4 regions of the Shinella sp. NM-101 genome follow, and region 1 is predicted to be linked to each of the others. Evidence: predicted binding sites of a transcription regulator. Region 1 holds the regulator's gene; each other region holds the start of a gene.
The links. The regulator LexA, encoded in region 1, represses DNA repair genes until DNA is damaged. The targets are predictions, from matches to a motif close to TGTTCNNNNTGTGTTCNG.
Positions count from the first base shown of each region.

Region 2: the regulator LexA is predicted to act here: its motif matches at 1,550-1,567, upstream of L0976_RS23570 (energy-coupling factor ABC transporter ATP-binding protein).
Region 3: the regulator LexA is predicted to act here: its motif matches at 2,246-2,263, upstream of dnaE (DNA polymerase III subunit alpha).
Region 4: the regulator LexA is predicted to act here: its motif matches at 2,204-2,221, upstream of L0976_RS17885 (sel1 repeat family protein).

Region 1 covers NZ_JACBFT010000001.1:45,820-49,124, forward strand. Annotated here, with positions in the region: gene glp (gephyrin-like molybdotransferase Glp) at 1-684, shown strand, start outside; gene lexA (transcriptional repressor LexA) at 778-1,503, shown strand; gene L0976_RS00215 (ComEC/Rec2 family competence protein) at 1,484-3,305, opposite strand, start outside.
Region 2 covers NZ_JACBFT010000017.1:57,898-61,202, reverse strand. Annotated here, with positions in the region: gene L0976_RS23580 (biotin transporter BioY) at 1-163, opposite strand, end outside; gene L0976_RS23575 (energy-coupling factor transporter transmembrane protein EcfT) at 203-808, opposite strand; gene L0976_RS23570 (energy-coupling factor ABC transporter ATP-binding protein) at 802-1,482, opposite strand; gene L0976_RS23565 (winged helix-turn-helix domain-containing protein) at 1,585-2,784, shown strand; gene ribB (3,4-dihydroxy-2-butanone-4-phosphate synthase) at 2,986-3,305, opposite strand, start outside.
Region 3 covers NZ_JACBFT010000015.1:56,239-59,543, forward strand. Annotated here, with positions in the region: gene dnaE (DNA polymerase III subunit alpha) at 1-1,995, opposite strand, end outside; gene L0976_RS22420 (hypothetical protein) at 2,350-2,487, shown strand; gene L0976_RS22425 (ABC transporter ATP-binding protein) at 2,488-3,174, opposite strand; gene L0976_RS22430 (lipoprotein-releasing ABC transporter permease subunit) at 3,186-3,305, opposite strand, start outside.
Region 4 covers NZ_JACBFT010000009.1:170,352-173,656, forward strand. Annotated here, with positions in the region: gene L0976_RS17875 (PilZ domain-containing protein) at 1-363, shown strand, start outside; gene L0976_RS17880 (pyridoxal phosphate-dependent aminotransferase) at 534-1,646, shown strand; gene L0976_RS17885 (sel1 repeat family protein) at 1,734-2,003, opposite strand; gene L0976_RS17890 (DUF2147 domain-containing protein) at 2,470-2,808, shown strand; gene L0976_RS17895 (hypothetical protein) at 3,018-3,182, shown strand; gene L0976_RS17900 (hypothetical protein) at 3,208-3,305, shown strand, end outside.

The DNA of each region.
Region 1 (3,305 bases):
CTGGCGACAGGCGACGAGCTCGTCCCGCCGGGCACCCGGCCGGGTGCAAGCCAGATCATCGCCTCCAACACCTACGGCGTCTCGGCCATCGCCCGTAAAGCCGGCGCGGAGGTCATCGACCTCGGCATCGTCGAAGACGACAGGCAGGCGATCCTGGAAGCCGTGCGCAAGGCGCTGGTGCTCGACATCGACGTGCTCGTGACGCTCGGCGGCGCCTCCGTCGGCGATTTCGACCTCGTCCAGCCCGTCCTCGGCGAGGCCGGCATGGCGCTCGATTTCTGGCGCATCGCCATGCGGCCCGGAAAGCCGCTGATGGTCGGCCGCCTCGGCGCGATCCAGGTCGTCGGCCTTCCCGGCAATCCCGTCTCGAGCCTCGTCTGCTCGCTGCTCTTCCTGGAACCGCTTGTCCGCCGCCTCGCCCGTCTTCCGGGGAAAAGCCGGCTGCGCAGCGCCGTTGCCGCCGTGCCGGTCCGGGAAAACGATCACCGCCAGGACCATATCCGCGCCCGGATCGACCGCGGACCTGCCGGCGAGCTCCGCGTGACGCCCTTCGACAAGCAGGATTCCTCGATGATGAAGACCTTCGCGCAATCCGAAGGCCTCCTTGTCCGCCTGCCGCATGCGCCGGCCCTTGAGGCGGGCGCGGCCTGCCAAGTCCTGCTCCTGCGCGAACCCGCTGTTTGAGCAGCATTATTGTTTCACCGGCCCCTTGCGGAACACATATGGAACAGATAGTGTCTGTTCTGGATTTGTTTCACGATTCTCGGTGGAGAGACCATGCTGACGCGCAAACAACAGGAACTCCTCCTCTTCATCCATGAGCGCATGAAGGAATCGGGCATTCCGCCGTCCTTCGACGAGATGAAGGACGCCCTGGACCTCGCCTCCAAATCGGGCATCCACCGCCTCATCACGGCGCTGGAGGAACGCGGTTTCATCCGCCGCCTGCCCAACCGGGCGCGCGCGCTGGAGGTCATCAAGCTGCCCGAGGCCTATTCGCCGAGCCTGCAGCCCCGGCGCGGCTTCTCGCCCTCCGTCATCGAAGGCAGCCGCGGCAAGCCGCCCGCGCCGGCCGCCGCCCCGCCGCAGCGCAATGCTGCCCCGGCCGACATGCCCACGTCCGTGTCGGTGCCCGTGATGGGCCGCATCGCCGCCGGCGTGCCGATCTCCGCCATCCAGAACAACACCCATGACATCACCGTGCCGGCCGAGATGATCGGCAACGGCGACCATTATGCGCTGGAAGTCCGGGGGGATTCGATGATCGAGGCCGGCATCCTCGACGGCGATACCGTCATCATCCGCAACACCAGCACCGCCAATCCCGGCGAGATCATCGTCGCGCTCGTCGACGAAGAGGAGGCGACGCTGAAGCGCTTCCGCCGCAAGGGCGCCTCCATCGCACTCGAAGCCGCCAATCCGGCCTACGAGACCCGCATCTTCGGGCCGGATCGCGTCAAGATCCAGGGCAAGCTCGTCGGCCTCATCCGTCGTTATCACTGACCGCCTGTCCGTTATCGAAGCTGCCGGTCCGCCAGTCGTAGGTGCGGTGCCTCGACCAGGGGCGATCGAGCGTTTCGACGGAAGACGTGAATTCCGCCTCGGGAAGGCTGGCTGCGGCTGCCGCAGCCGGCCGGATTTCCAGCGCGCCCGTTCGCCGCAGATGCCGCGCGGTCACCAGCCGGGCGCCGGAGCGGCAGGCATCCAGCCGCAGGGCAAAGGGCACGACGACGAGATCCGCCCCGTCGCAGGCCGTGCCGAGGAAGGCGGTGTCCTCCAGCGTGACGATCCGCCAGCCGCTCGGCGAGACGGCGGCGCAGAAGGCTTTCGTTTCGCAGACGAAGCCGGGGCCTTTTCCCGCCGCATCGAGAGCCGCGGTGAGGGCATCCCTCGCCTTCTGCCGATCCGCCTTGCGCCGCGGTCGCTTTCCTTCTGGCGCTCCCGCCGGCTTTTCCCCGGCATCCTCCAGCGTCAGGCCCGCCGTCTTGCGCATGTCCGGTTTGACGAGTTCGCCGAGCCGGAGCGCCCGGCGCCATTGATCGTAGACGAAACCCGGCGGCCGGGCTCGGTTCGTCGCCACCCTGGCGCCATCGAGAACGGCGACGAGGCGGCCGTCCTCCGACACCAGCACCTCGGGACGCGGACGCCCGTCGGGCCAGCATGCAATGCCGATGCCCAGCACGACCAGCAAGGTGCCCGCGTGACGCAGCCTGGTGCGTAGGATGCAGAGCAGGCCGCCGCCGACGCCGATCAGCAGGAAGGCGAGCGGCGGAATGCGGCCGATGACGATCTCGCCCTTCCAACTGGCGACCCAGTTCGACATCGCGATCATCCAATCGATCCCCTTGCCCATGATGACGAAGGGAATGGCGTCGAGACCGAAGGGCATGAGCAGCACCGCCATCAGCCCGAACGGCATGACGATGGCGCTGATGACCGGCATGGCCAGGAGGTTCCCGGCAAGCCCGTAGGCGGGAATGCGATGGAAATGGCCGACCGAATAGATGAGCGTGGAAAGGCTGCCGATCAGCGAGGAGAGAAGCAGTCCGCCGAAGAAGCGGCCCGCCGAGCCGCCGATGAGCTGGAACCGCCCGCCCCGGCTTTCGCGGCGAACCGGACGCTCGCGCCAGGCCGCATAGCCGGCGACGAGGCCGAGCGTCGCCGCGTAGGACATCTGGAAGCCGGGATTGGTGACGGCCGAGGGCGTGACGATGAGGATGAGGATCGCCGAGATCGCCACGTTGCGCAGGCTGATCGCCGAACGGCCGAACATCACCGCGACGAGCATGACGCAGATCATGATCCATGAGCGCACGGCCGAGATCGCCCCGCCCGAGACGAGGATGTAGAGCGTCACCATGACGAGCGCCCCGGCTGCTGCGATCTTCTTGGTGGGATAGCGTTCGGCAAAGCCGGGGATCAGCGCCATCAGCCCGCGCGCGCCGACGAGGAAGGTCCCGGCGGCCAGCACCATGTTGAGCCCGGAAATGGCGAGCACATGGGTCAGCCCCGCCTGCCGCAGCGCCTCCACCGTCTCCGCGCTGATCGCCCGCTGCTCCGCCGTCACGAGCGCCGCGGCGATCGCCCCCGCGTCCCCGCCGATGCGGCCGCGTATATGCTCGGTCAGGCTGTTGCGCCATGTCGCGATCTCGCGCCGGACCCGACCCTCCAGTCCGGTTTCGGTGCCCGCCATGGCGGTCGGAGCCCTGTAGAAATAGCCGACGGCGCCGGTTCCCGCGAAATAGGCGTCGAACGCGAAATCGTTGAGCCCGGCGAGCGAGGGACCGGAGGGCGGGCCGAGGCGC
Region 2 (3,305 bases), on a different contig from region 1:
CCGCCCCGCGCCTTGCGCCGAGAATGCAGCCGGCAAGCATCGGGCCGAGCGACTGTGCGGTGATCGGCACCGGAATGAAGCCGAGCGTGATCGGCGGCAGGAGGCCGAGGACGGTCATGATGGCGGCGAAAAGGGCGACGAGGACGATGTCTCTGGTGCTCATGTCGGGATTTTCCTCGAATGGACAGGATCGGGTGGATGTTTAGTGCCGCCGAAAGCCGCGGGCGTCAATCGCCATGGCGATCGTATCCGCATCCTTCAGCGTCAAAATGATCAGCGGCACGAGCGTGGTGAGCGGGCGCACCGGCAGGCCCCGCGCCCTGTGCGCATCGGCGATGTCCCTGTAGCGCGCCAGGATTTCCGGCACGAAGCGGATGACGAGCCCGACCGCGAGGCTGACATCGGCCGCCTGCACGAGCCCGCGCCGCTCCAGCGGCATGAGGAGCCGCGTGACCTCGTCCATGAAGGCGGAGATGCCCGTCGTCGCCGTGACGGCGGCGGCAAGCAGGACCAGCGCGGCGAGCCGGCAGAAGACGACGAGCGACTCGTGCGGCGAGTGGAGGTAATAGTTCGCGGCGGCGAGGATCAGCACCGTGAAGAGCACGAAGCGCGTGCGCCGGAAGGCCTCCCGAACGCCGACGCCGGTGGAAAGGAGAAGCCCGGTGGAAAGCGCCAGCGTGGGCACGAGCACGCGCAGGTCCGAGACGAGGAACAGCCCGACGGCCGTAGCGAAGAGCAGGACCAGCTTGCCGCGCGCCGGCAGACGGTGGAGAGGCGAATCGCCCTCGATGTCGAGCCCGTTCAGCACGCCGCGATCTCCCGGTAGGCGGCGACCGCCTCCGCCGGCCTCCCGTCCGCCGCAAGCCGGCCGGCATGGAAGACGAGCACCCGGTCGAAGCCGTCGAGCAGCGCAAGGTCGTGCGTGATGACGATGACCTGTTCGGGCAGGCCCGCGAGCGTCCGCTCGATCATCGCGCGGTTCCTGAGGTCGAGCTGGTTGGTCGGCTCGTCGAGGATCAGGAGGTCCGGCCCGGTGACGAGCACGCTGGCGATGGCCGCAAGCTGCGTCTCGCCGCCCGAAAGCTCGTGCACGCGGCGGCGGGCAAGATGCGCGATGTCGAAGCGCGCGAGGATCGCCTCGGTCCTCTCGGCGATCTCCGCCTTGGTGAAGCCCCGGTTCTTCAGGCCGAAGGCGATGTCCTCGGCAAGGACGGGAAGGATCATCTGGTGCTGCGGGTTCTGGAAGATGAAGCCGGTCTTGCCGCGCGCGGCCTTCTCGTCCGTCACCGTATCGAGCCCCTCCACCGTGACCGTGCCCTCGCTCGGCTTGACGAGGCCGTTGATGAGGCGCGCCATCGTGGTCTTGCCCGAGCCGTTGAGGCCGACCACCCCGATGCGCCGTTCGCAAAGCGCAAGGTCGAGCGGATGGAGGGCGACGCGCCCGCCATAGCGCACCGTTGCGGCGGTAAAGACGATGTCCAAGAGCAGGGTCCCGTTTGGAAAAAAGTCGGACGGACCTATAACATGCCGGGTCCGAAAGAAAACCGGGTGGAACAAACCGGGAATGTGTGCCTATCATCCGGAATGACGATTCTGCTCTCCAACGCCGAGGCCCGGCGTATCTTCCTCGCCCGCCAGGGCCTCAGCGCCGCTCCCGGCCGACAGCTCGGCAAGGAGGGGCTGCTGCGGCTCATCCACGACATCGGCTTCGTGCAGGTGGACAGCATCGCCACCGTCGAGCGGGCGCACCACCAGATCCTCTTCTCGCGCAACCAGACCTACCGGCGCGAGCACCTGACCGAGCTTCTGGAGAAGGACGGCGCGCTCTTCGAGAACTGGACGCACGACGCCTCGATCATCCCCAGCGCCTTCTTCCGCTACTGGAAGCACCGCTTCCGCCGCGAGGACGCCACCATCATCGCGCGCTGGCGCAAGTGGCGCGAGCCGGGCTTCGAGGAGGCGTTCGAGGAGACCTACGCGCGGATCGTCTCGGGCGGGGCGGTGCTTTCGCGCGAGCTGAAGGGTGAGGATCACAAGTCCGGCGGCTGGTGGAACTGGCATCCGAACAAGACGGCGCTGGAATATCTCTGGCGCACCGGCAAGGTCGCCATCGCCCGGCGCGAGAACTTCCAGAAGGTCTACGACCTCGTCGAGCGCGTCGTGCCGGCGCACCATCACGAACCGGACGTGGAGCACGACGCCTTCGTCGACTGGGCCTGCCGCAGCGCGCTGGAGCGGCTCGGTTTCGCCACGCATGGCGAGATCGCCGCCTTCTGGAACCTCGTCTCGCCCGACGAGGCGAAGGCCTGGGTGGAGGCCCGCCGCGACGAGCTCCGCCCCGTGCTGGTCGAACCCGCCGACGGCGGCAAGCCGCGCGCCTCGCACGCCTTCGCCGGTTTCCCGGCCGATCCCGGCGACATTCCCGAACCGCCGAACCGGCTGCGCGTGCTCTCGCCCTTCGATCCGCTCATCCGCGACCGGAACCGGACGGAGCGCCTGTTCGGCTATTTCTACCGCATCGAGATCTTCGTGCCGGAGCCGAAACGGCAATACGGCTACTACGTCTTCCCGCTGCTCGAAGGCGACCGCCTGGTCGGCCGCATCGACATGAAGGCCGACCGCAAGGCCGGCACGCTCGACGTCAAGCGCGTGTGGTGGGAGCCGAAGGTCCGCCCCTCGGCCGGCCGGCTGGAGAAGCTGGAGGCCGAACTGGCGCGGCTGGCGCGGTTCTCCGGCGTGGAGACGGTGCGCTTCCTCGACGGCTGGCGCGGGGAGGAGGCGTAGGCTGGGGAGGTGCGCGGCCCGGCCCGGCGGCTGGCCGCCGGGTGAAATCTCCCGGTCCGCATCCGCCTGCAAGGCGACCCGGACTGCCGAGAACGTGCGACGACTTTTATTCCGTCATGCCCGGGGCTGCCCCGAGCATGGCGGATCCTCGGCACAAGGCCGAGGATGACGGTAGTGGGCGAGGCGGGCTCGCCGTGACGCTCAGCAGAGGTCCGTCGCGCTGATCTTGATGCCGAAGCCCTCGAGGCCGACATAATGGCGCTCGCGCGAGGCCATGAGGCGGATCGAGGAGATGCCGAGGTCCTTCAGGATCTGCGCGCCGAGGCCGATTTCCAGCCACTCGTTCTCGCGCGCCTGCGCCTCGTCATGGCCTTCGCGGTCGTGCTTGCCCTTGCGGGCCGTCGAGGACTGGCCGACGCCGACCGAACCTTCGCGCAGGTAGACCACCACGCCGCGGCCCTCACCGGCGATGCGCTTCATGATGCCGTCGATCTGCCGCCCGGCGCCGAACACGTCGTCGC
Region 3 (3,305 bases), on a different contig from region 1:
CGGGCCGGGGCGGTAGAGCGCCACGAGCGCGATGATGTCCTCGATGCAGTCGGGCCGCATGCCGATCAGCGCCTTGCGCATGCCCGCGCTTTCCACCTGGAACACGCCGACCGTCTCGCCGCGCGAGAGCATCTCGTAGGTCGGCGGATCGTCGAGGGGCAGGCTTTCGAGCTTCACCTCGATATTGCGCTTGCGGATGAAGTCGACGGCGGTCTTGAGGACGGTCAGCGTCTTGAGGCCGAGGAAGTCGAACTTCACGAGGCCGGCCTGCTCCACCCATTTCATGTTGAACTGGGTGACCGGCATGTCGGAGCGCGGATCGCGGTACATCGGCACGAGCTGGGAGAGCGGCCGGTCGCCGATCACGATGCCGGCGGCGTGGGTCGAGGCGTGGCGGTAGAGGCCCTCGATCTTCTGGGCGATGTCGAGCAGGCGGGCGACGACCGGCTCCTTCTCCGCCTCCTCCTGCAGCTTCGGCTCCTCCTCGATCGCCTTGTAAAGCGGCGTCGGGTTGGCCGGGTTGTTCGGCACGAGCTTGCAGATCTTGTCGACCTGGCCATAGGGCATCTCAAGCACGCGCCCGACGTCGCGCAGCGCCGCGCGGGCCTGCAGCGAACCGAAGGTGATGATCTGCGCCACCTGCTCGCGGCCGTACTTCTGCTGGACGTAGCGGATCACCTCTTCGCGGCGGTCCTGGCAGAAGTCGATGTCGAAGTCGGGCATCGAGACGCGTTCCGGGTTGAGGAAGCGCTCGAAGAGCAGCGAGAAGCGCAAGGGATCGACGTCGGTGATGGTGAGCGCATAGGCGACGAGCGAGCCCGCGCCGGAACCGCGGCCGGGACCGACGGGAATGTTGTGCTGCTTGGCCCACTTGATGAAGTCGGAAACGATGAGGAAGTAGCCGGGGAACTTCATGCGCTCGATGACGCCGAGCTCGAAGTCCAGCCGCTCCCGGTAATCCTGTTCGGCATAGCCAGGCGTCAGGCCGAGCAAGGCCATGCGGCTCTCGAGGCCCTCGACGGCCTGGCGGCGCAGCTCGGCCGTTTCGGCGCGCTCCGCCTCTTCCGGATCGTCCGTCGCGCCGGTGAAGCGCGGCAGGATCGGCCCGCGGGTCTTCAGCACGAAGGAGCAGCGCCGGGCGATCTCCACCGTGTTCTCCAGGGCCTCCGGCAGGTCGGCGAAGAGCTTCGCCATGTCCTTGCGGCTCTTGAGATAGTGGTCCGGCGACAGGCGGAAGCGGTTGTCGTCCGAGACCATCGCATTGTGCGCCACCGCCATCAGCGCGTCGTGCGCGTCGTAGTCGTCCGGCGCGGGGAAGAAGGGCTCGTTGGTGGCGACCAGCGGCATGTCCTCGGCATAGGCAAGCTCGACCATGCGCCGCTCGTGCTGCCGGTCGTAGCGCCCGTGGCGCTGCAGCTCGATATAGAGCCGGTCGCCGAAGACGCGCTTCAATGCATCGAGCCGCGCCTTGGCGACAGCCGGCTGGCCGGCGAGGAAGGCCATGTCGACCGGCCCGCCGCGCGCGCCGGTAAGCGCGATCAGCCCTTCGGCGCCCTCCTCCAGCCAGTTGAAGGCGATGCGGGTCGACTGGTTGCCCTCACCGCCGAGATAGGCGCGGCTGACGAGATCGACGAGCCGCACATAGCCGGCGTCGCTCGCCGCGAGCAGGACGATCGAGGGCAGCTTCTGGAGCTGCGCCTGCGGGCCGCGCCGCTCCCCCTCGCCTTCGTCCTCCATGTCGATCGACAGCTGGCAGCCGATCAGCGGCTGGATGCCGTCGCCGATCGCCTTCTGCGAGAATTCGAGGGCCGCGAAGAGATTGTTGGTGTCGGTGATGGCGATCGCCGGCTGCCGGTCCGATATGGCCTTGCCGATGATCTTCTTGATCGGCAGGGCGCCTTCCAGCAGCGAGAAGGCCGAATGCACGCGCAGATGCACGAATTCCGGCGTCTGCGCGATCTTCTCGTCATCCGTCCCTGGTGCTTCGCCGGCCATCCGCATCTTCCTTCCGATCAGATGGAGAGCTTAAGCGGATTCGACCCCGTCCCGTCCAGAAGGTTCTTGGCTTTGCACCCGGTTTCCACGCATGGTTCATATCGACGCCATGGCGGCGGACGACATTCCGCCGTCAGATGCCGAAGAGGATGACGGAGAAGCTGGCGACGAACATGGCGACGGAGGTGAATGCAGCAAGATCGCGAAGAAAATCGGTCATGTGGCTACCTTTCCTGTTATGTTTTTAATTTGTTCGATTTTTGTTCCCGTGTCAACAGCTTTTCGCAGCCAATCTGGAGCGATGCCGGAGGATTTCTCCCAGGACGCGATCAGGAAGGATGATGAGGAAACAACATGGTGTTCCGCGACCTCGGCGCACCGGCCGGCAAGCGCAAGGGCGAAGGCCGCCTTGTCGCCGGAAAGGCGCGGTTCCTACGGTTCATGGACTGGAAGGGCGAGAGCGACCGCGCGATGCGCGGAGCCGGCCGCTAATCAGGCAAGCTCGCGCACGAGGCCGTCCTCGATCGTCACGCGGCGATCCATGAGGCCGGCGAGTTCGTGGTTGTGGGTCGCGATCAGCGAGGCAAGGCCGGACTGGCGGGCGAGCGCTTCCAGCGCCTCGAAAACGTAGCCGGCGGTCTCCGGATCGAGGTTGCCGGTCGGCTCGTCGGCGAGCAGGACGAGCGGCGCATTGGCGACGGCCCTTGCAATGGCGACGCGCTGCTGCTCGCCGCCGGAGAGCTCGGACGGGCGATGGTCGGCGCGGTGGCCGATGCGCATGTAGTCGAGAAGCTGGGCGGCGCGCTCGCGCGCCTCCGCCTTGGAGAGGCCGCCGATGAGCTGCGGCATCATGATGTTTTCGAGCGCCGTGAATTCCGGCAGCAGATGGTGGAACTGGTAGACGAAGCCGATCTCGCCGCGACGGATCGCCGTGCGCTGGTCGTCGGAAAGTTCGGCGCAGGAATGGCCGTTGACGATGACCTCGCCGGCATCGGGCTTTTCGAGCAGGCCGGCGATGTGCAGCAGCGTCGACTTGCCGGTGCCCGACGGGGCGACCAGCGCGACCGTCTCGCCGCTTTTCAGCGTGAAGTCCGCCCCCTTGAGGATGGCCAGCACCGTCTCGCCCTGGCCGTAGTGCCGTTCGATGCCCTTGAGTTCCAAAGCCGCGCGCGCAGTCATGCGTTCTGTTCCTATTCGTACCGGAGGGCCTGGACGGGATCGAGCCTGGAGGCACGCCAGGCGGGGAAGATCGTCGCGAGGAACGAGAGCGCCAGCGCCATGAGGATGACCGAGACCGTCTCGCCGGCATT
Region 4 (3,305 bases), on a different contig from region 1:
GTCAACCGGCAGGGCATGCTGATGACCGTCGGCCTTGACCTTGCGGCGCCGAAGCTGCGGAGCTGCAAGCTCATCGACATCTCGCGAGGCGGTGCCAGCTTCACCGTCACCACGACGATCGGCCTGCCGCTCCACTACTACCTCTCCATCGTCGGCGTCACCTCGCGCATCGGCTGCGCGGAGGTCTACCGCACCGACAGCCGCGTCGGGGTGCAGTTCATCAAGGAAATCGACGAGGAACTGCTGCACTCCATCGTGCGCTCCGACTATTTCACCGGCGCCGGCCAGGGTCGTCCGAAGAAGGAGGAGCGCCGCTACATGGCCGGCGTGGAAAGAGGCGGCGTGGGCTCCGCCATCACCTGACACGTCGCCTCTGCGGGCGCGTCTTGCTTTTTCGCATGCCGTCGCGGCAAAACCGCTGCGCACTTTTGCGCGACATGCTTTAGGGTGCCGTCGGAAGAGCGATTCCGGCGGGCGCCTCGTGGCGGCGGCCGGTGCCTTCCCACCGTTCCACCGTTCTCCAGGCGCTTTTCATGTCCGCATTTTCCCGTTTCACCGCCCTCGCCCAGACCCTGCCCTCCACCGTGCCCTTCGTGGGGCCGGAGGCCATCGAGCGCAACCGCGGCCTTGCCGTCAGGGCGCGCATCGGCGCCAACGAAAGCGGTTTCGGCCCGGCCCCCTCCGTGCTGGAGGCCATGCGCGCTACGGCCGGAACGACCTGGATGTACAGCGATCCGGAGAATTTCGAGTTGCGCGAGGCGCTCGCCCTCCACCATGGCGTTTCGCGCGACAATATCGCCATCGGCGGCGGCATCGACGGGCTGCTCGGCGAGATCGCGCGGCTCGTCGTCGAGCCGGGCACGCCGGTCGTAACCTCGCTCGGCGGTTACCCGACCTTCAACTACCATGTGAACGGTTTCGGCGGGCGGCTCGTCACCGTGCCCTATGCCGGCGACCGGGAGGACCTTGAAGGCCTTGCCGAGGCCGTGCGCCGCGAAAACGCGCCGCTCGTCTACTTCGCCAATCCGGACAATCCGATGGGAAGCTGGTGGGACGCCGAAAGCGTCGTCTCCTTCGCGCGGGCGCTGCCGGAAACGACGCTGCTCATTCTCGACGAAGCCTATGGCGAGACGGCGCCGGCCGGTACGATCCCGCCGGTCGCGGCGCTGATCGGCCAGCCGAACGTGCTGCGCATGCGCACCTTCTCGAAGGCCTACGGGCTTGCCGGCGCGCGTATCGGCTATGCGATCGGCACGCTCGGCAATGCGCAGGCCTTCGACAAGATCCGCAATCATTTCGGCATGGCCCGCGTGTCGATCCAGGCGGCGCTCGCCGCGCTGAAGGACCAGGCGTACCTGGCCGACGTCATCGGCCGCATCGCCGCGGCCCGCGAGCACATCGCGGGAATCGCACGGGTGAACGGCCTCCTCCCCCTCGCTTCCGCCACCAATTTCGTCACCGTCGACTGCGGCCGGGACGGCACCCACGCCAAGGCCATCGTCGACGGCCTGATGGAGCATGGCGTCTTCATCCGCATGCCGGGCATCGCCCCCCTCAACCGATGCATCCGCATCAGCGTCGGGCCGCAAGCCGACATGGCGCTGCTGGAGGAAGCCCTGCCGAAGGTCCTGAAGGGCCTCGGCTGACCGGCCGGGCATGTGGAGACAGTCGGGCGGATCCGGTTCTCTTGCCGTTTATCGCCCGCCTGCCGCCGATGCCTTGCCGGCCGGTTCTCAGTGAACCGTCATCCACTCGCGGGCGGCGCGCAGCGCCTTGGCGAGGTCGGCCTTCGCCATCGTCGCCGCAAGGTCGGCGCGCAGCTCGGCGGCGCGTTCGCAACCCTTGATAGCGGCGATGTTCAGCCACTTGTGCGCCTGAACGAGGTCGATGTCGCAGCCACGGCCCGTGGCATACATGAGGCCCATGTCACAGAAGATTTCGGCGCGGTTCTCGCCGCCCATCATGGCGGCCGTTTCGATGGTCTGAAAGTCAAAGCGTGCCATTTCGATTGTCCCTGTCTTCTTTGGTTTACTGCCGTATTGCCCTGTTTTTTTTGCCCTTTTGGGGCCTCCTCGGGCGCCTGCCGTCTTCTGCGGCCCGGTCTTCCTTCGGAGTTTTGCGGCCCGGTTTTCCGTGCTCGTCTTATGGCTCCACTATGCCGCCCGCCTTTCAAAATGCGCTTAAAATGCATGCTTAATTTGCGACGAACAAAATCCAAACGCTTGGTAAAATTGGATTTTCGTTAAACATCGCACCCCTTGGAAACAGCGGCATTCGGCTAAAAATTTACCGATTGTTCAACCGGCGATTTCAACCCTTCGCTAACCACGGAAAACGACCGCCTTTTCACGGCAGACATTCTTGCCCGTCTGGAGCCCCCCGCACTTCCCCGGAAATCCCGTCATGCGCATATTTACCTTTACGTGTGCGTAAGATACATTCCGGCTCTCATTCTGGAGGAGGAAGAGAATGAAACCGAGGACATGGATCGTCGCCGCCCTTCTTACCGCGCCCGGCATCGCGCTGGCGGCCGAACCGATCGAAGGCAACTGGAAGACGGCGAGCGGAGCGACCGCCGTCATCGCCAAATGCGGCGGCAGTTTCTGCATCACGTTGAAGACGGGCAAGCACGCCGGCAAGCGCATCGGCAAGCTGGACGGTTCCGGCGCCGACTATACCGGCTCGATCACCGACCCGGAAACCGACAAGACCTACAGCGGGTCGGGCGCGGTCAGCGGCAGCTCGCTGCGCATGAAGGGCTGCGTGCTCGCGGTGCTCTGCAAGACACAGACCTGGTCGCGGCTCTGACCGGAGCACACGGCCGGCCCGCGCCAGCCTCCCACGCTTCCAAAGCCGGCGCACCGCGCCGGCTTTTTCGGTCCGCGGGACCGGCGCCACACCCTCGTCGGGCGAATCACACCTTTCCTGAACGGGAGATGAATGGAGCCATCAGGGATCGTTCAGTCCCGAAGTGCGACAACGGGTACACCGAAACATTTCGCATGAGGGACAAAATCATGGACATCCTCGCACGCCGCCTCACGATCATCACCCTGCTGATGGCCGTCTTCGCGATCATGCTGGCCGCCGCCGTCGAGACGGACTACCGCCGCAGCGCGCCCAACAATTCCGGCAAGCTCGTCGCGTGCTCCACGCCGCACATGTGCCGCGCCGCCCTCTGACACCGCCCACCGCTGGATGCCTTCCATGACCGCCGCCCTCGCCCGCACCTCCGCCACCTTCCTGCGCATCCTCGCCCTCTCGGCGATGACGATCGCCCCGGTCGGCGCCCTCGCCTGGAGCAA